DNA from 3 places in the Pseudomonas synxantha genome. Region 1 is predicted to be linked to each of the others. Evidence: riboswitches for the same ligand, from Rfam matches in the RefSeq annotation. Region 1 holds a riboswitch; each other region holds the start of a gene.

Region 1 (6,663 bases):
TTGGGGGTTATCTACGCTGCCGGTCTGATGGCGATCGGCCTGGAGCTGGGGCTGTTGATCGGACTGATCGCGGGCCTGGCGGCTATCGTGCCGTACATGGGCTTTGTGATTGGCATCGGTGCGGCGCTGGTGGCGGGCTTGTTCCAGTTTGGCGGCGACCTTTACCCGATGCTGGGGATTGTCGCGGTATTCATGGTCGGCCAGGCCTTGGAAGGCATGGTGCTGACGCCGCTGCTGGTGGGTGATCGGATTGGCCTGCACCCGGTAGCGGTGATCTTTGCGATCCTGGCCGGTGGCGAGTTGTTCGGCTTTACCGGCATCCTGCTCGCGCTGCCGGTGGCGGCGGTGATCATGGTGCTGGTACGGCATGTACACGACTTGTATAAGGATTCGGACGTGTACACGGGCATTGATGAGCCTGATTTGTAATCGTGATGTCACAAACCCGGCTCAGGCCGGGTTTGTCGTTTATGGCGGCGGGTGCGTCAAACAATCCGCGTAAATTCACCAGGTTAACGCAAACCTTTGATTTTGCTTGTGGTCTGCTGCATTGTGCGCCCGGCGTCACGGGTATAAACTTTGCAAACTTTAGATAGAGGCCACTAACGGTTCCATGGGAGCCGTTCAGTCAGCATGAAACCGATTCAGCTGCCCCTAGGTGTGCGTCTGCGTGATGACGCTACCTTTATCAACTACTACCCAGGCGCCAATGCCGCTGCACTCGGCTATGTCGAGCGGCTCTGCGAAGCCGACGCCGGGTGGACTGAAAGCCTGATCTACCTGTGGGGCAAGCATGGCGTGGGGCGTACCCACCTGCTGCAGGCCGCATGCCTGCGTTTCGAGCAGATGGGGGAGCCGGCGGTGTACTTGCCCCTGGCTGAGTTGATGGATCGCGGCATCGGCATCTTCGACAACCTTGAGCAGTACGAGCTGGTGTGTCTCGACGACTTGCAGGCAGTGGCTGGCAAAGCGGAATGGGAAGAAGCGCTGTTTCATCTGTTCAACCGCCTGCGCGACAGCGGCCGGCGCCTGCTGATCGCCGCATCGACTTCACCGCGCGAGCTGCCGGTGAAGCTGGCTGACCTCAAGTCTCGCCTGACCCTGGCGCTGATCTTCCAAATGCGCCCGTTGTCCGATGAGGACAAGTTACGTGCCCTGCAACTGCGTGCGTCCCGTCGCGGCCTGCACCTGACCGACGAAGTCGGGCACTTCATCCTTACCCGTGGCACCCGCAGCATGAGCGCGTTATTCGATTTGCTCGAACAGCTCGACCAGGCGTCGTTGCAGGCGCAAAGGAAATTGACGATCCCTTTCCTGAAAGAAACCTTGGGTTGGTAAGTGGTTGATTTGCCATGGTTCGGCACTTTTCAGGCGCCAGAAAAACTGCGCTTGAGCCCAGCAGGCCACGCAGTAGCAGCGATAAATGGAATTACGGCTTAGATGTCATGGTCGAAACCAGAAGTCACATAGATCACGATTGAATTTGCAAATCGATGTGATAGAGGGCATAGTCTCGGCTTCTTTACACATCAGCCACGGTCGTGCCCATGCTAAATCGCTTCGCACCCCTCGTGCCTCTCGCACTCGTTACCCTGTTGTTTGGTTGCGCCTCCCACCCTCAGCAGGTGGTAGAGCAGCAGAAGCCACAACCACAGACTCAACAAAAATTCGTCGCCGCACAGTCTTCCACTGTTTATGAGGAAGAGTTGACCACTGAAAAGGAACTGGCCGATTTCTCCGGCAGCAAGCCTTACCAGCTGCCTTTGCTGGCCGACAGCATCCTTGAGCGCGGCAAGTCCCTGATCGGTACACGTTACCGTTTTGGCGGTACCTCGGAAGCTGGTTTCGACTGCAGCGGCTTCATCGGCTACCTGTTTCGTGAAGAAGCCGGCATGAATCTGCCTCGCTCGACGCGCGAAATGATCAACGTGGATGCACCGTTGGTCGCACGCAACAACCTCAAGCCGGGCGATCTGCTTTTCTTTAGTACCAGTGGTCGTGGGCGTGTCAGCCACGCCGGTATCTATTTGGGCGATAACCAGTTTATTCACTCCAGCAGCCGCCGCAGTGGTGGTGTCCGGGTCGATAACCTGGGTGACAGCTACTGGAGCAAAACCTTCATCGAAGCCAAGCGCGCACTTGCAATGGCCCCGACTACGGTTACCGCCAGTAAGTAAAGTTAAAGTGATACTTGAAGTTTGACGTGTAAGCGCTAGAATCCCTGGACATTGTTGTCATCCGTTCGCGCGAGCTTTGCTTGCGCGTTCTGGTTTTCAACGTTCGGCAGCGAAAGCCGCATCCAGACCAGGATTGTTCTGCACATGTCGACCTCGGCCCGCCTGATTCTTATTGTTTGCGCCGCGTTGCTCAGCGCCTGCGCGAGCCGCCCACCGCCGCCCGCGCCTGTAGCGGTCAAGCCCAAGCCGGTGTTCAACTACGCCACCCAGAATTTCTCGCCTGCTGCCGAAGATGTGCTCTTCCGCGCCTTGGGCCTGGTTGGCACGCCCTACCGCTGGGGCGGCAACACGCCGGACTCGGGGTTTGATTGCAGCGGCCTGATTGGCTTTGTATTCCGCGACGCCGCCGGTATCTCCCTGCCGCGCACTACCCGCGAACTGATCGTGATGCGTGCCCAGGACGTCAGCGAGCAGAACCTGCAAACCGGTGATCTGCTGTTCTTCGCCACAGGTGGTGGTTCGCGGGTCAGTCATGCAGGGATTTATGTCGGGGAAGGGCGCTTTGTGCATGCGCCGCAAACCGGCGGTACGGTGAAGCTCGATACGCTATCCAAAGCGTATTGGCAGAATGCCTATCTGAGCGCAAAGCGAGTGCTGCCCGGGAATCTGGCACGCAACCCTTAAGTCGTACATAGATCCAAATGTGGGAGGGGGCTTGCTCCCGATAGCGGTGTAACCGTCAGCACATACTCAGCTGACAGGCCGCTATCGGGAGCAAGTCGAATCGTCGCACCGCCCCTCCCACATTGGTTTTATAGTGCTCCTGAGATGGGTTACTTGGCTGCCGACACCCGCCAAACCTTATTCCCCACATCATCAGCCACCAGCAAATTCCCTTGCTGGTCGATCACCACGCCGACCGGCCGACCCATGGCTTTCTCATCGCTGTTGAGAAACCCCGTCAGCACATCCACCGGCTGTCCTTTTGGCTGGCCCCCTTCAAACGGCACGAAAATCACCTTGTAGCCACTGTGCGGCTTGCGATTCCATGAGCCATGTTGGCCGATAAACGCACCGTTGCTGAACTGCGCGGGCAGTTTATTGCCCTCGGCGAATGTCAGCCCCAGTGAGGCGGTATGAGGGCCTACCGCGTAGTCCGGCGCGATGGCCTTGGCGACCAGATCAGGGTTTTGCGGCGTGACACGCACATCCACATGCTGGCCGTAATAGCTGAAGGGCCAGCCATAAAACCCGCCATCCTTGACTGAGGTGATGTAGTCGGGCACCAGGTCACTGCCGATTTCATCGCGTTCATTGACTGCCGTCCACAGCTTGCCACTCTGCGGTTCCCAGGCCATGCCGTTAGGGTTGCGCAGCCCGGAGGCGAAAATGCGGTGCTTGCCGGTGGCGCGGTCGACTTCCCAGATCGCGGCGCGTCCCTGCTCTGCCTCCAGGCCGTTTTCGGCGACGTTGCTGTTGGAGCCGACGCTCACATACAGCTTGCTGCCATCCTTGCTGGCCACCACGTTTTTCGTCCAGTGGTGGTTCAAAGGCCCGCCCGGTAAGTCCACGACCCTAGTGCCCTGGGCTTTGATCGCGGTTTCACCCGGCTGATAGGGGAAGCGCAGCAACTTATCCGAGTCCGCCACATACAGGTCGTTGCCGACCAGTGTCATGCCAAAGGGCGAATTGAGATTCTCCAGGAACACCGTGCGGGTTTCGGCCACGCCATCGTGATCGGCATCGCGCAGCAACGTAATGCGGTTCGGGCTCGGCACGCCGGCACCGGCACGGCCCATGACTTTTTCCATTACCCAGCCACGCACCCCTTTGGAATCGTCCGGCTTGGGTGGTGCATTGGTCTCGGCCACCAGCACGTCGCCGTTGGGCAGCACGTAGAGCCAGCGCGGGTGATCCAGGCCCTCGGCGAACGCGGCAACCTGAGTGCCGGCAGCGGCGGTGGGTTTGGCGCCCTCCGGCCAGCCAATGGCCGGGGCGATATTGACGGTGGGGACCAGGGTCTTGTTCGGCTCCGGCAGCTTGGGCGCAGGCCCGGTGCCGTCGGAGACCTGCAAGGTAGAGCTTTCACCGCAGGCGGTGAGGCCACCGGCGAGCATGATCAGTAAGGCGAGTCGGGTTTTATGCATGGTTTTCTCCTTGATACCTGTAAGGGTAGAGAAGCAGGGTGTACGGATGGTTCAAGTACCAGGCCAGCTTTAATTGACGCTCCACCCCCAACCCACTAACCTTCGCGGCTTGTTCCAGGTGCTCTGTGGCGTGCGCGTCGGCAGAGTGAAACAGGGAAGCCGGTGAGTGAGCGCACTTGTACACAGTGTTGCCGCGATTCCGGCGCTGCCCCCGCAACGGTAAATGAGTCAAGACGGTGCTGTTTGCCACTGTATCGCCCGCGATATGGGAAGGCGCGCCCTCGGCTGCTTCGATAAGACGCGCCACTCATGAGTCCGGAGACCGGCCTTGAACATTCAACAGCATCACGGTGGGCGATGCTTGGCTGTCTGTTTTTTTTTTTCCTGCCCGCCGTTTTTTGTCCAGCCCCAACGGAGAGCTGCCATGACCGATTCCCCCGACCGCGACGAACGCCACTTGGCGCGCATGCTGCGCAAAAAAGCCGTGATCGACGAGCGCATCGCCAATTCACCGAATGAGTGCGGCCTGTTGCTGGTATTGACCGGCAATGGCAAAGGCAAGAGCAGCTCGGCCTTCGGCATGCTGGCCCGCGCCATGGGCCATGGCATGCAGTGCGGTGTGGTGCAGTTCATCAAAGGCCGCAACAGCACCGGCGAAGAGCTGTTCTTCCGACGCTTTCCCGAGCAGGTGCGCTTCCATGTGATGGGCGAAGGCTTCACTTGGGAAACCCAGGACCGCCAGCGCGACATTGCCGCCGCCGAGGCGGCCTGGGCCGTGTCCCGTGCGATGTTGCAAGACGCCTCTATCGGCCTGGTGGTGCTGGACGAGCTGAACATTGCCCTCAAGCACGGCTATCTGGACCTGGACCAGGTACTCAGCGACCTGCAATCGCGCCCGCCGATGCAGCATGTGGTGGTCACGGGCCGCGGCGCCAAGCCCGAACTGATTGAAATGGCCGACACCGTCACCGAAATGGGCATGCTCAAGCACGCGTTCCAGGCCGGTATCAAGGCCCAGAAAGGCGTCGAACTTTGAATCAGCCTCGTCATTGCCCGGCCGTATTGATCGCCGCTCCGGCGTCCGGCCAGGGCAAAACCACCGTCACCGCCGCGCTGGCGCGTTTGCATCGCAACCTGGGACGCAAGGTACGCGTGTTCAAATGCGGGCCGGACTTTCTCGACCCGATGATCCACGAGCGCGCCAGCGGTGCGCCGGTGTATCAACTGGACATGTGGATGGTCGGTGAGCAGGAAAGTCGCCGTCTGCTCTGGGAGGCGGCAGGGGAGGCCGACCTGATCCTGATTGAAGGCGTGATGGGCTTGTTCGACGGCACGCCCTCCAGCGCCGACCTGGCGCGGCACTTCGGCGTGCCGGTACTGGGCGTGATCGATGGCACCGCCATGGCCCAGACCTTTGGCGCCCTGGCCCTGGGCCTGGCACGTTATCAACCCGACCTGCCGTTTGCTGGCGTGCTGGCCAACCGCGTCGGTACTTTGCGTCATGCCCAGTTGCTCGAAGGCAGCCTCACCGAGGGCTTGCGCTGGTACGGCGCGTTGTCCCGAGAGACCGGCATCGAATTGCCCAGCCGCCACCTGGGCCTGGTGCAAGCCAGTGAATTGAATGACCTCGATGTGCGCCTGGACGCCGCCGCCCAGGCCTTGGGCAGCAGTTGTGAAGTGGCCCTGCCGCCGCCCGTGACCTTTGCCGCGCCCGCAGTGATCGAGGCCGAGCCGTTGCTCGCCGGCGTGCGCATCGCCGTGGCCCGTGACGAAGCCTTTGCCTTTACCTACGGCGCCAGCCTTGACCTGTTACGGGTGATGGGCGCTGAGCTGAGCTTTTTCTCACCGATCCATGATCGCCAACTGCCGGAAGCTGACAGTCTGTATCTGCCCGGCGGGTATCCGGAATTGCACCACCAGGCCCTGTCGGCCAATGTCCCGATGCTGGAGGCCATCCGTGCGCATCACGCCGCCGGTAAACCGCTGCTTGCTGAATGTGGCGGCATGCTCTACCTGCTCGATTCGCTCACCGATGTGCACGGTTCTCGTGCCGAACTGGTGGGCCTGCTGCAGGGCGATGCGGTGATGCAAAAGAAACTTGCAGCCCTGGCTCTGCAAAGCGTCGAACTGCCGGAAGGTGTCCTGCGTGGCCACACCTACCACCATTCCCTGACCAACACCGAATGGGCGCCGATTGCCCGCGGCCTGAGCCCCAACGGTGGGCGCGGTGCCGAAGCGGTGTACCGCCAAGGGCGGATGACCGCGTCCTACGTGCACTTTTATTTCCCGTCGAATCCTGGCGCGGTGGCCGCGTTGTTCGCGCCAGACCTTGAGACCGT
Region 2 (6,663 bases), 1.7 Mb from region 1:
AACGTGGCGTTCCTGCTGGGTGAGGCCTATCGCTACCAGCCGGGGTTGGACACGCTGACCATCTACCCTGGGGTGATGAGCAGTTATCCGAACTTCATGTTCAATATTCCGGCCCGGGAAGTGTCTGAATTTGTCGCACGCATGCAGCAGGCCCAGGATGCCAAGGGGTTTGAGCAGATTGTCGAGCGCTGGGGCGTGCGCCGCAGCCATCCGTTGTTCTGGCAGTATTTCCACGACTTGTCGCGATACATTCATGAAACCACGCCGGTGGAAGAGGGCGTATTGGACATGAACCGCTATGAGAACCTATAACGGTAGTCAGTGATCCAGTCATCGCCTTGAGCAGGTGCTGAAGCGGTCGGATGGTTGCCTTGCGGGATTGGAAAAGGTATTCCGATGATGTTGATTTCAGTGCAGGCGCTACGGGCGCTGGCGGCGTGGGTGGTGTTCGGGCACCACTTCACCCAAGTGTTTTTTGAATTCGAGGTGCATAACCCACTGGCTTATCTGTTTGCCGACAAGGGCGGCATCGGGGTGGACATATTCTTCGTCATCAGCGGCCTGGTGATTTTCCTCGCCACCGCAGATAAGGCGCTCACGCCGTGGCAATTCATGCTGATGCGCCTGGCGCGGATCGCTCCAGCGTATTGGTTCTATACGCTGCTCATGGCTGTGCTGGTCCTGACAGTGCCGTCGATGTTTCCCGATGCTGAGCTGGCGCTGGGCCATGTGCTGCTGTCGCTGCTGTTTATTCCTGCTGAGAACCCGGGAGGGTATGGGGTCTATCCGCTGCTGGATGCTGGCTGGACCCTGAACTTCGAGATGCTCTTCTACGTTCTGTTTGCCGTGGCCTTGCTGGTTGGCCGTTCATATCGGTTGTGGGTGGTGGCAGGTTTGTTGTACCTGGTGTGCTGTGCCCTCAGCCCCGCCCTGGACCTGGCCAGCGGTTTTTACCATAACGACATCGTGCTTGAGTTTCTGATGGGTATCGTGATCGGCATGCTGTACCGCCGTGGTCTGTGCCGGGCCAGGGCGTGGCTGCCGTTATCCGGGATCGCGGTGGCCCTGGCGGCGATTTATCACGGGGCAGATGTACCCCGTGCGCTTGAGTGGGGCGTGCCCAGCGCGATATTGGTTATCAGCTGTGTAACGCTGGAGCCTTACTTCCAAGGCTCGCGCATTTTGAAAATTCTCGGCGATTGCTCTTATTCGGTATACCTGATCCACGTGCTGGCGCTGGCCGCCGGGCGATGGATTGCTGAGCGAAACGCAATAGATCCCTACACAATCCTGCCGGTTTGCATCGTAGTGACGGCGCTGGGCGCATACGTCAGCTACCAATGGCTGGAGAGGGCAACCTATCGCCCGCTCAAGCGTTGGCTGGCTGTCGAGGACCAGGCAATTATTTCCCGACAAAAATACTAGGACTTTGTACCTCTGTAATGATTTGGCGTAAACTGCCGGCAAGCCTGTGAGGAGTTTCCATGACTGCCATAACCATTACCGACGCCGCCCATGATTACCTGGCTGACCTGCTGTCCAAGCAGAACACCCCGGGTATTGGTATCCGCGTCTTTATCACCCAGCCCGGTACCCAGTACGCCGAGACGTGCATCGCCTACTGCAAGCCGGGTGAAGAGAAACCTGAAGACACCGCCCTGGGGCTGAAAAGCTTCACCGCCTACATCGATGCCTTCAGCGAAGCCTTCCTCGATGACGCCGTGGTCGACTACGCCACCGATCGCATGGGCGGCCAGTTGACCATCAAGGCCCCCAACGCCAAGGTGCCGAACGTCAACGCTGATAGCCCGGTCAACGAGCGCATCAACTACTACCTGCAAACCGAGATCAACCCAGGGCTGGCCAGCCATGGCGGCCAGGTGAGCTTGATCGACGTAGTGGATGACGGCATCGCCGTATTGAAATTCGGCGGCGGCTGCCAGGGCTGCGGCCAGGCAGACGTGACCCTGCGTGAAGGCATCGAGCGCACTTTGCTTGAGCGCATTCCGGAGCTCAAGGGCGTACGTGATGTGACTGACCACACGCAGAAAGAAAATGCCTACTACTAAGTAAGGTGTTCACTGCGAAGAAAAAACGGCGCCCCGTGAGCGCCGTTTTTTTTTTGCTTAAAATTCATTGGCTTATGATATCTATCTAATAATAAGGATTAAGTGTTGGAGGGGCTTGCCCGCGATAGCCATGGGTATCTACACAACTGTGGAACAGCCAACGGTAACCACGATGCGCAGCGAGCCGCTCTTGATCTTGCTTTTGATCTTGGGCGCCCCGTTAAACCACGCTGGCCGGAATTCGACAGGGATTTGGGGGGTAAACCGGCAGGGATGCCGGTTTAGCCGCCCCGCGCCATGGATGGCGCGTGGCGGCGGCCCCCCAAATCCATGTCGGATTACGGGCACACCGAGCCTAGGCGAGGTGCCGAGTGGTGGGGCAAGAGCCTTTTGGTTACTTTTGGGCTCTTTTCAAAAGTGACCCGCTGTAAGAGCGGAACCAATAGTCGCCGTTACCTAAACAATGGATATGTACTCGGTCTAAAACCAAGACCCCGGTCGGCTCTAAGGCCGCCATCGGGGGCAAGCCCCCTCCCACATTCTGTTCTATGTTTATTCATTTAAATCAACGGGTTGGTTTGATTTTGTGAAGTAAAAAATCAAGGTCTGTACAGGTGCGCATGTCCCGCCCGATACAGTGACGACTCGCTGAAAGTGTCATTGGCCAGCACCCGGCCCACCACAATCAACGCCGTACGCCGGAACCCCTTGGCCGCGACCTTTTCGGCAATATCCGCCAAGGTGCCCACCGCCCAATCCTGATCCGGCCAGGTTGCACGGTGTACCACGGCTATCGGGCAATCGGCGCCATAGTGCGGCAGTAACTCGGCGACGATCTTCTCCAGATGATTGACCCCCAGGTGAATCGCCATGGTCGTGCCGTGCCGGGCCAGGCTGTCGAAATTCTCGCCGGCAGGCATGCTGGTTTTATCGGCATAGCGGGTCAGGATCACGCTCTGGGCAATGTCCGGCAGGGTCAGCTCGGTTTCCAGCAGCGCCGCGCAAGCGGCTATGGCCGTGACCCCGGGAATGATCTGGAAGGGAATGCCCAGCTCACGCAAGTGACGGATCTGCTCGCCAATCGCCCCATACAGGCTTGGGTCGCCGGAGTGCACGCGTGCCACATCCTGGCCTTGTCCATGGGCGGTCTTGATCAAGTCGATGATCTGCTCCAGGTGCAGTTCGGCACTGTTGACCAGCTGTTGCGCCTGATGGCCCTCCAGCACCGCCGCGGGCACCAGCGAGCCGGCGTAGATGATCACCGGGCAACTGCGGATCAGCCGCTGGCCCTTGACGGTGATCAGTTCCGGGTCGCCGGGGCCTGCGCCGATGAAGTAGACGGTCATGGGAAATTCCTGTTGAAAACGGGTGAGCATGAAGATTATTCATGATCGATAACGACAATTATCGGGATTTTAACCGGCGCAGGCTAACGCAAAGGTGGCCTGGTTGGTTTTCCTGCGGGTAATCAGCAGACGGGCAGGGTTGCCAGAGAGGTGTTCGGCCAGGGCCAGGGCAGCGCTTTCGGCCACGCCATAACAGCCGACATGGGCAAAAGCGACCGCTGACTTATGGCTCAAGCGCTGTTCATAACCTGCCAGTTGTTCGGCGTCGAAGCACTGTAGCGTCAGGCCCAGCTGGTGAGCGAGGGCCAATAAACCGGGCTCATCCTGCTTGCGATCAAGGCTCGCCAGGGCGGTGATGCGCTGGCGTTCAATACCGCCCTCGGCGAGGGCGGCGTCAAACAGGTCCAGAAGGGCGTGAACATCACAACCGCGCTGGCACCCCAGGCCGACCACCAGGATCATGCCGAGTATCGATCGTCGCGGTGGCGGCGGAATAACCAGGCGCTGATCAGGCCGAGGGCCAGCCAGAACGCCACGTTGGTCAATTGCGAGGCAATCTGGAATTGTGCCTCGAGAGCCTCCGGGGCCAGCATCGAGTGCACCTGCGGCTGCGGTGCGCCGATCACGTGGGGCACGGCAAGGATCGCCACGCCCAGCACTTTCAACAGCCAGTTGCGGCCGAACACGATCAGCGCAATCCCGGCGGCGGTGGAGGCGGCGGTGCCGATCCACCAGGCCTGGCGCAGCGCCAGGTCAGCTGCTGCCGTGCCGGGCAATTCCGGTGGCAGGCCCAGGGTGGGCGCCAGCACGAAGGTCGCGTAACCCGCCAGGCCCCACAGCAAGCCATGGCCGGTGCGGGTCGGTGCACGCAGGGTGTACAGGCCGGCGAGCATCAGTGCAAATCCAACGGCAACCACCAGGTTGCCACCGGTGGTGGAGAGCACCCGCTGCCAGCCATCTTCCGGCTCCCAGGCCTCGGCGTCGTGGGTGTGCGCAGCGGCGCTGGCATGCTCATGGGTGACTTCGGTGGTTGCCGGCGGCTTTTCATAGGTCTCCGCCTGCAAAATCAACGGTGCAACCCACAAGCTTTGCAGCAGGGTCAGCAGCAGGGCGGCGAACAAGCCGGTGAACCCTGCGGTCCGGGCAATGCGTTTGATCATGTCGGCAGCTCTCAGTGGCACGGAAACGCAGCGCTGTGGCGGGTATCGTGGGCCGCGTTGTGCACCGCCTCGATATGGGAGAAACCGGCGAAATACACCAGGCACGCGCCAAGGATCGACGCACCGATTGCGGCGGTCAGGCGTTGGCTCAAGGTGGCAGTGCTGCTGGCGGTGTGCGAGGTGCTGGTGGTGATCGACATGGCGCGTCCCTATCAGGTGTCAGGGTGAAACGAGCGCATGCAAACCATGCGAGCCAGGGCACGCAGGGTTTTGAACAGCGCCCGCCCACCGCGGGTTTGTTATCTGATTTTTTCGGGCCGGTCTCCGGGCTTGCGAGGGGCGGCTCTTGGAAGAGTTCCACCTGATAAGCGTCTCCTTCCCATGCACAGCACAGTGGATTTGACGCTTCGCTCGCTTACCGTTGCGGGGGCAGCACCGGACTTGCCATAGGTCTATGGCGCACCGGTTTCCCGTTTCACCCTGTGAAGGGCACCCGAAACAAGATGTGTAGGAGAGCATGCGGCGAGCGCTTACGTCAAATGGCGGAATGCGCTGCCAAGGCAACGAGAGAGGTGGCCCTGTACGCGTCCACAATCTTTATTTACTTGTCGTTAGCGAATGCAGCGGAACATGAGCTTTTACATGTTTCAAAAGGAAGAAAGGTTATTCTTTCTGTTGCCGAAATATAAAAATATATTGTATGGGTGTAAGTGGGTTGTTCGGGCTTTTACTTACTTTTCAATAGGTTGTTGAGGCGGTATGTTCAGTGAACTAATGCTCCATTCGGAGCTTGGTTATTTAGAGTGATGCAGGCGTTGAATCGTTGGGCAAGCTGTCCGGGAACGCTTTTTGCGTTTCTCCCTACTGATGCTCGTGGTTGTGGTTTTGTCTCCCTTGAATAGTCAAAATTGATGGTGCCCATTGTGCAGATAACCAACAGCGTGCAACGCTCCTATAACCCGTCCGTAGAGGCTCAACAAAACAGCTCTTCCGATCCCACGTTGCGTAAGTTCGACCCGCATTTGAGGCCAATACCGGGTCTTGATAAGCCGGTTTTTACCGTGGACCAGATCGCCCAGCACCTCACCCGGGACGGCCGGAAATGGAATGACAGCAATGGTGATGGCGTCACGCAAGTCTCCTATACATTCGATACCCACGGGCAAGGGGAGACAGCGTTCAATGCCACCCAGAAAAGCCAGGCCAGACTGTCCATGCAGTCCTGGGCCGATGTGGCGAACGTGTCTTTCGAAGAGCGTACTGGCCGTGGGGAAGGGCACCTGGCTTTTTCCAACAGTGAGGTGCCCCGGGTTGCATTCGCCCAATTGCCAGGTGGAGACGGTAAAGTCCTCATGAATCCCCGTTTTGGCACGAATGCTGCGCCTGCACTTAACAATCACGGCCGATATACGCTTACCCATGAAATAGGGCATGGACTGGGGCTTTTGCATCCAGCGGACTATGACAATAGCGGCGATTCCACCTACCCCAGTTACTATCGCGACGCCGTCTATGCCCAGGATACTCGTGGCCATACTGTCATGAGCTACTTCGATGCCAACTTAAGTGGTCAGAACCTTAAGGGAAGGTACTCTGCTGCACCATTGATGGGTGATATTGCTGCTGCCCAGCGGGTATATGGTGCCAACTATAGAACACGTAATTCAGACACCACCTACGGTTTTAACTCCAATTCGGGTCGAGACTATTATCAACTCGATCATCCCAGGAATACGGCATTATTCTGCGTGTGGGACGGTGGAGGTAACGACACATTGGATTTTTCCAGATATCGCCAAAACCAGACCGTCAACCTCAACGCTGAATCCTATTCCGATGTTGGAGGGTTACGGGGGAATGTTTCTATTGCCAAAGGCGTTACGGTTGAAAACGCAATCGGCGGTTCTGGTCATGATGCGATCATCGGGAACGATGCGGACAATGTGCTCAAGGGGGCAGCGGGCGCCGATTGGCTGAGGGGGGCAGGGGGGGCGGATACCTTTGCTTATGACCACGCCAGCGATTCCACGTTGGAAAATCCTGACCTGATCATGGACTTTGAGAGTGGCACCGACAAAATCGACATTT
Region 3 (6,663 bases), 310 kb from region 1:
ACGTGTTGGCGTACAGCCGCAAATGGATAACGCAGCACCTGCAACAAGTGGGAACTAAAAAGCTGATCGCTGAGTCAGGTTAATCAGTTGCGCCTTCTCTCCTTACAAGGATTTCCGCATGCGTGCCTATACCCTGAACTACCTGTTCAATGATGAACCTCGCACTCACAGCTTCGACCTCAAGCAGCTTGAATTGCCCAAGCATGAGGCGGCGATGCATTTGCTGGCATTGCATTTCGGCGATGCGGAAAACGGCCTGATCATGCCTGCCGCGGATGCAGCGCCGGAGGAGGTCCTGGAGCAGGCGCAGGTGGTGGGGATCACCCGGATCGAGGTGGTATGAGGCCGAAAATCCAGGTCGTCACCCTGGCTGATCTGCCCGAAGTCCTCAGCTTCGCGTTGCAGGCACGTGATGAACTGTTCCCAAAGCTCAGCGCAACCGGGATACCGGATGACCTGGCGCAGTTCGAAACTATTTACCTGCAGGGCGACGGGCAGTTTCTGATTGCTCGTGCCGAAGGCCAGATCGTTGCGGCGGTGGGTTACCTGCCGTACGACGGCCGCTTTGCACAGTTGAACTACCAGGGCTGCAAGACAGTGGAGGTGGTGCGCCTGTACGTACATCCGGCATTTCGTCGCTGCGGCCTGGCGGGTGAGCTATACCGTTCCCTGGAAGCGCTGGCGCGGGCGGACGGGGTGGAGGTGGTTTACCTGCATACCCACCCGTTTCTCCCCGGGGCGATTGATTTCTGGATCCGGCAAGGATTCGAGGTGGTGAATGTGGAAGCTGACCCGGTATGGCAGACCACCCATATGCACCGGTCTCTGTAGATCAAATGTGGGAAGGGCGGTACGCCGCCGCCGGCCTGACTGACACGCCTCGGTCAAATGTGGGAGGGGGCTTGCCCCCGATGGCGGTGGGTCAGCCCCAGGTGTATTCACTGACACTCCCTCATCGGGGGCAAGCCCCCTCCCACATTTGTCCCAGGTGTGTCAGGTAGGGCGTTGCTGCGGTCTGGCGGGTGAGCTATACCGTTCCCTGGAAGCGCTGGCGCGGGCGGACGGGGTGGAGGTGGTTTACCTGCATACCCACCCGTTTCTCCCCGGGGCGATTGATTTCTGGATCCGGCAAGGATTCGAGGTGGTGGATGTGGAAGCTGACCCGGTATGGCAGACCACCCATATGCACCGGTCTCTGTAGATCAAATGTGGCAGGGGCGATGCGACGATTACGGGTACGCCGCCGCCGGCCTGACTGACACGCCTCGGTCAAATGTGGGAGGGGGCTTGCCCCCGATGGCGGTGGGTCAGCCCCAGGTGTATTCACTGACACTCCCTCATCGGGGGCAAGCCCCCTCCCACATTTGTCCCAGGTGTGTCAGGTAGGGCGTCGCTGCGGTCTGGCGGGTGAGCTATACCGATCGCTGGAAGCGCGGGCGCGGGCGGACGGGGTGGAAGTGGTTTACCTGCATACCCACCCGTTTCTGCCCGGGGCGATTGATTTCTGGATCCGGCAAGGATTCGAGGTGGTGAATGCGGAAGCTGACCCGGTATGGCAGACCACCCATATGCACCGGTCTCTGTAGATCAAATGTGGCAGGGGCGATGCGACGATCACGGGTACGCCGCTGGCGGCATAACTGACACACCTCGGTCAAATGTGGGAGGGGGCTTGCCCCCGATGGTGGTGGGTCAGCCCCAGGTGTATTCACTGACACTCCCTCATCGGGAGCAAGCCCCCTCCCACATTTGTCCCAGGTGTGTCAGGTAGGGCGTCGCTGCGGTCTGGCGGGTGAGCTATACCGATCGCTGGAAGCGCGGGCGCGGGCGGACGGGGTGGAAGTGGTTTACCTGCATACCCACCCGTTTCTGCCCGGGGCGATTGATTTCTGGATCCGGCAAGGATTCGAGGTGGTGGATGTGGAAGCTGACCCGGTATGGCAGACCACCCATATGCACCGGTCTCTGTAGATCAAATGTGGCAGGGGCGATGCGACGATTACGGGTACGCCGCCGCCGGCCTGACTGACACGCCTCGGTCAAATGTGGGAGGGGGCTTGCCCCCGATGGTGGTGGGTCAGCCCCAGGTGTATTCACTGACACTCCCTCATCGGGGGCAAGCCCCCTCCAACATTTTTGACCGAGGTGTTTCAGGTCAGGTAGGGCGCAGGCGCAGGATTTGCGCGCCGTCGAACGGGTCTGTGAGGTAATGCCCCTGCACCCCGAATGTCTCTTGCAGGCGCTCTGGCGTCAGCACCTCCAACGGCGTACCCAGCGCCACCAATCGTCCGCGATCCAGCACGGCCAGGCGATTACAGGTCAGCGCCTGGTTCAGGTCATGCAGGGCAATCAAGGTGGTCACCGGCAAGCCTTGCACGCCTTTCAAGATCGCCAGTTGATGCTGGATATCCAGGTGATTGGTTGGCTCATCCAGCAACAGAATCCGCGGTCGTTGCGCCAGGGCTCGGGCGATGTGCACGCGTTGGCGTTCGCCGCCGGAGAGGCTGCGCCAGGCACGGTGGCTCAGGTGGGTGGCGTCTACGTCGTGCAGGGCCTGGCGGACGATGGCGTCGTCTTCGCTAGACCACGGGCTCAGCGCCGACAGCCATGGCGTGCGGCCCAGGGCCACGGCGTCGAACACGCGGATGGCATCGTCAGTGTCAGCCTGCTGTTCCACCACCGCCAGCTGTTGCGCGATGGCGCGGCGCGACAGCTCACCCAGGCGCTTGGCACCCAGGCGTACTTCACCACTGGCCGGGGCGCGCAAGCCGGCGAGCAATTTGAGCAGGGTGGATTTGCCCGAGCCGTTGGGCCCGACGATGCCGAGGGTTTCCCCTTGCTGCACGTCCAGGTGAACATCGCGCAGCAACTCAGCGTCTCGCACCTTGAAACCCAGGCCGGTGCAACTGAGCACACTCATCGCGCGTTCCTGCGGCCAATCAGGATCAGCGCAAACACCGGTGCGCCCACCAACGCCGTGACCACACCGACGGGAATCACCTGGCCCTTGATCAAGGTGCGCGACAGCACATCGGCCGCAATCAAGAACAACGCGCCGCCAAGAGCGCTCGCCGGCAGCAACCGCGAATGCCCGGTGCCCAGCAGCAGGCGCACCGCATGGGGAATCACCAGGCCGACAAAACCGATGGAGCCAACGATGGACACCATCACCGCCGTCACCAGCGCAGCGCAGGCCACCAGCACAAATTGCACGCGGCGCACCGGAATGCCCAGGGACGCCGCCGAGTCGCTGCCGAAGGTAAAGGCATCCAATGCGCGGCGATGCCACAGGCACACCGTCAGCCCAACGATCGCCACCGGCACCGCCAGCCACACCGACGGCCAGCGCACACCGCTGAGGTTGCCCAGCAGCCAGAACATAATGCCGCGGGCTTGCTCGGAGCTGGCCGACTTGGTGATTAGGAACGCGGTCAAGGCATTGAACAATTGCGAGCCGGCGATGCCCGCAAGGATGATTTGCCCGGTGCCGCTGGACGAGCCACTGGCCCGCGCCAGCAGGATCACCAGCGCAAACGCTGCCATTGCCCCTACAAATGCCCCCGCCGACAGCGACACCAGCCCGCCGCCCACACCAATCAAGGCGACCAGGACCGCGCCGGTCGACGCGCCGGCACTGATGCCGAGCAAGTAAGGATCAGCCAGCGGGTTACGCAGCAACGATTGCAGGATCACGCCACAGGTCGCCAACCCCGCACCGCAGGCAGCGGCCACCAGGGCGCGGGTCAGGCGATAGTTCCACACCACGCCTTCATCGATGGGGTCGAGCACGAAGCCCGCGGCCCACAGCTTGTTGGCGAGCACCTGGAGCACCACCTGTGGCGAGATGGCGGTCTCGCCGATGGCCACGCCGGCGAGCAGGGCGAGCAACAGCAGTGTGAGGGCGAGCAGGGTCCGTATCATTTCGGCAGGTCGTAGCCGTCGATGGCGGCGGCCAGTTGTTCCAGGCCATCGAAGGTGCGCAGGCTGGCCTGCAGCGCCAGGGCATCGAGGATGATGATGCGGTTGTTTTTCACCGCGTCCATGTTGCGGGTCACCGGGTCGTTGCGCAGGAAGGCGAGTTTCTTCTCGTGGTCGTCGGCGGGGTAGCGGCGCCGATCCATGCGTGCGATCACCAGGAACGTCGGGTTGGCCTTGGCAATGGTTTCCCAGCCGACGGCGGGCCATTCTTCATCGGACTGCACCACATTGCGCAGGCCGAGGGTTTGCAACATGAACTGCGGAATACCCTTGTGCCCGGCCACGTACGGATCGCTGGCCATTTCGGCGCTGGAGAACCACACCAGCGCGCTGGCTTGCTTCAAGCCTTTGCCTTGCGCGGTGGCGATGGACTTGGCCAGGCGCGCCTGTAGTTCGTCGTTGAGCTGCTGGCCGCGATCCTGGACGTCGAAAATCTGCGCCAGTTGGCGGATGCTTTTATAAATCGTGTCGATGCGGAACGGCTCCAGACGCGTGCCGTCGGCACCCACCAGGTTGTCCTTGCCTTCGCAGTCCGAGGGCAGCAGGTAGGTGGGGATCTGCAGTTCATGGAATTGCTCGCGGGTGCCGACCACGCCTTGTGGCCCCACCACCCATTCCAGCTCGGCGGCCACCAGTTGCGGGCGCTTGGCGATCACCGCTTCGAAGCTCGGCTCGTTGTTGGCCAGGCGCTCGATGGTGGCGTCCTGTGCCTTGTACTGCGCCAACACGTTGTTGAACCACAGCGAAGTGCCAACCACTTTATCGCCCACGCCCAAGGCGTAGAGCATCTCGGTGGCGGCCTGGCCGATGGTTACGCTGCGTGCAGGCGCGTGCTGGAAGGTCAGGGTACTGCCGCAGTTTTCCAGGGTCAGCGGGTAATGGGTGGGCGTGGCCTGGGCCATTGCACAGGCACCCAAGCCTGCGATCAGGGCGGTAACGCGTGGCAGCATGGGGTGATCTCCGAGTGCAGCAGGGGCGGTACGGCTCGGAAATACAGCCTCGAACGCTGCCGATCGGGCAGGCAAGGATGTCCTTCCCGGACACCCCGCCGGTTAGTGGTTTTGCTGGGCCGGCAGGTCTCCTGACTGATGCGTCGTCGCCTCGCTCCCGCCTTCCCGGACAGGGTCCAGTGGCAGTGGGGAGCAGGCTCGGCACCTACAGTTGCGGGGGCAGTTTCGATTGACGTCGCGGGCGGCGTTTCGAATTCCCTATTAGTCCCATACGGGAACCGGCGGCGGTATGGTAGTCGATCAGGCCCTGTAGGAGCGAGCTTGCTCGCGAAGGTCGCTAACGATAACGCGGGGAACCTGATGCTCCGCGGCGCTCTCAGGTGCTTCGCGAGCAAGCTCGCTCCTACAATGGGCCGCTCTCAGAGTCGTATGTCTTGGGGGCCGCGGATCAGCGCTTCAATCCGCGTACCTGTCGCACGTTCTTCATTGCTGAACCCGTCATAGTCGGCCAGGTTGGCGAAGCGGATGCCGGTCAGTTGCTCGATCTGGATCACGCTGCGCTGGTAGGTGCGAAGCTGGCCGAACACCAGGTCGAGCTGCCCCAGCTCACGGCTTTGGTCGATCATGTAGGCGCTGGCGGAGGGTTTGCCGTCGTCGCTGAGGTAAGCCACGACTTTCCAGAACGCCTTGGGGATTTTCACCCCACGATAAAGTCGGTCGTCATCGGCGAATACCGGGCCGGTAAACACCGTGGCCCGGGCTTTCCAGCGTTGGGTGTTGTCAAGAATGTAGTCTTCGAGTTCCAGCCAGGTCTTCTGGTTGAAGCCGCTCATTTGCGGCGAGCAGTTGGTGAAGTGGAAGGTGTCGAAGTTGGCGGTGTTGGCCTCGTCGCCCCAGTTGGGGTCCTGGCGCCGCACCAGGTGGCCGCGGTCCAGGCCATTGCTGGCGTAAAGGTCTTCACCTACCTGCGCATCCAGGGGCAGGCGACCATCGTAGGCCCAAGTGTCGTTGCTGCGCGTGATGTCCACGTGCTTTGAGCCGTCGATATTCACCCCCACGTAGAGCGCCAGTCGTCGGGAACGCGACATAGTGATGGAGAAATGCGTGTAGTCCAGGCGCTTGGGTTGCACGTCGCTCGACAGTGGCTCGCCGACCGTGGGCCATGGCACCACGAAGTCGCTGAGGAAATCATGGGCATAGCCAGCGCGGTTTTTGAGGTCCTTGGCCGCGGTGACGCGCGGTGTCGCGGTTCTGGCTTCCAGCAGGGTGGGGCTGAGCGCGACCAATGGGCGCAGGTCGGAAAGCCTGGGGCGGTGGGAAAGGTCGATTTTGGCTGTGCGGGCGGGCATGGGCATGTTCCTTATGGGCCTCGGATAAACACCACTGCAACACAAACTCATGACAATTTGGCCCAGGTGGCGAACACAGGGCTATCCTGAAACCGCTACCGGACGTTCATCACACGCCAAAAAGGAGCCAGCTTATGTGTGTTCGCCAGCCGCGCAACCCGATTTTCTGTCTGATCCCACCCTATATGCTCGACCAGATCGCCCGCCACGGGGATAAAGCCCAACGGGAAGTCGCATTACGCACTCGGGCCAAGGACAGCACGTTCCGCTCGTTGCGCATGGTCGCGGTACCCGCCAAGGGCCCAGCCCGCATGGCGTTGGCCATGGGCGCCGAGAAACAGCGCTCGATCTACAGCGCTGAAAACACCGACAGCCTGCCTGGCAAG

What was found. Region 1 has a riboswitch for cobalamin ahead of cobO (cob(I)yrinic acid a,c-diamide adenosyltransferase). Riboswitches for the same ligand answer to the same signal wherever they lie in the genome.
Positions count from the first base shown of each region.
Region 2: it holds a riboswitch for cobalamin, as region 1 does, so the genes downstream of both, BLU48_RS11990 (CbtB domain-containing protein) here and cobO (cob(I)yrinic acid a,c-diamide adenosyltransferase) in region 1, are expected to answer to the same signal.
Region 3: it holds a riboswitch for cobalamin, as region 1 does, so the genes downstream of both, BLU48_RS05250 (ABC transporter substrate-binding protein) here and cobO (cob(I)yrinic acid a,c-diamide adenosyltransferase) in region 1, are expected to answer to the same signal.

Region 1 is NZ_LT629786.1:790,213-796,875, forward strand. Features, by position in the region: gene BLU48_RS03785 (AI-2E family transporter) at 1-429, shown strand, start outside; gene hda (DnaA regulatory inactivator Hda) at 634-1,338, shown strand; gene BLU48_RS03795 (C40 family peptidase) at 1,548-2,177, shown strand; gene BLU48_RS03800 (C40 family peptidase) at 2,322-2,861, shown strand; gene BLU48_RS03805 (PQQ-dependent sugar dehydrogenase) at 3,011-4,324, opposite strand; cobalamin riboswitch at 4,424-4,669, shown strand; gene cobO (cob(I)yrinic acid a,c-diamide adenosyltransferase) at 4,749-5,360, shown strand; gene BLU48_RS03815 (cobyrinate a,c-diamide synthase) at 5,357-6,663, shown strand, end outside.
Region 2 is NZ_LT629786.1:2,532,811-2,539,473, reverse strand. Features, by position in the region: gene BLU48_RS12025 (fatty acid cis/trans isomerase) at 1-312, shown strand, start outside; gene BLU48_RS12020 (acyltransferase family protein) at 400-1,425, shown strand; gene nfuA (Fe-S biogenesis protein NfuA) at 1,485-2,069, shown strand; gene cobM (precorrin-4 C(11)-methyltransferase) at 2,669-3,415, opposite strand; gene BLU48_RS12000 (cobalamin biosynthesis protein) at 3,485-3,877, opposite strand; gene BLU48_RS11995 (CbtA family protein) at 3,874-4,575, opposite strand; gene BLU48_RS11990 (CbtB domain-containing protein) at 4,587-4,775, opposite strand; cobalamin riboswitch at 4,874-5,087, opposite strand; gene BLU48_RS11985 (M10 family metallopeptidase C-terminal domain-containing protein) at 5,499-6,663, shown strand, end outside.
Region 3 is NZ_LT629786.1:1,102,468-1,109,130, forward strand. Features, by position in the region: gene BLU48_RS05210 (alpha/beta hydrolase) at 1-83, shown strand, start outside; gene BLU48_RS05215 (hypothetical protein) at 119-343, shown strand; gene BLU48_RS05220 (GNAT family N-acetyltransferase) at 340-831, shown strand; partial or broken gene BLU48_RS05225 (GNAT family N-acetyltransferase) at 1,004-1,201, shown strand; partial or broken gene BLU48_RS05230 (GNAT family N-acetyltransferase) at 1,389-1,586, shown strand; partial or broken gene BLU48_RS05235 (GNAT family N-acetyltransferase) at 1,774-1,971, shown strand; gene BLU48_RS05240 (ABC transporter ATP-binding protein) at 2,156-2,920, opposite strand; gene BLU48_RS05245 (FecCD family ABC transporter permease) at 2,917-3,921, opposite strand; gene BLU48_RS05250 (ABC transporter substrate-binding protein) at 3,918-4,928, opposite strand; cobalamin riboswitch at 5,033-5,226, opposite strand; partial or broken gene BLU48_RS32190 (outer membrane lipoprotein carrier protein LolA) at 5,250-5,339, shown strand; gene BLU48_RS05260 (DNA/RNA non-specific endonuclease) at 5,348-6,277, opposite strand; gene BLU48_RS05265 (M4 family metallopeptidase) at 6,412-6,663, shown strand, end outside.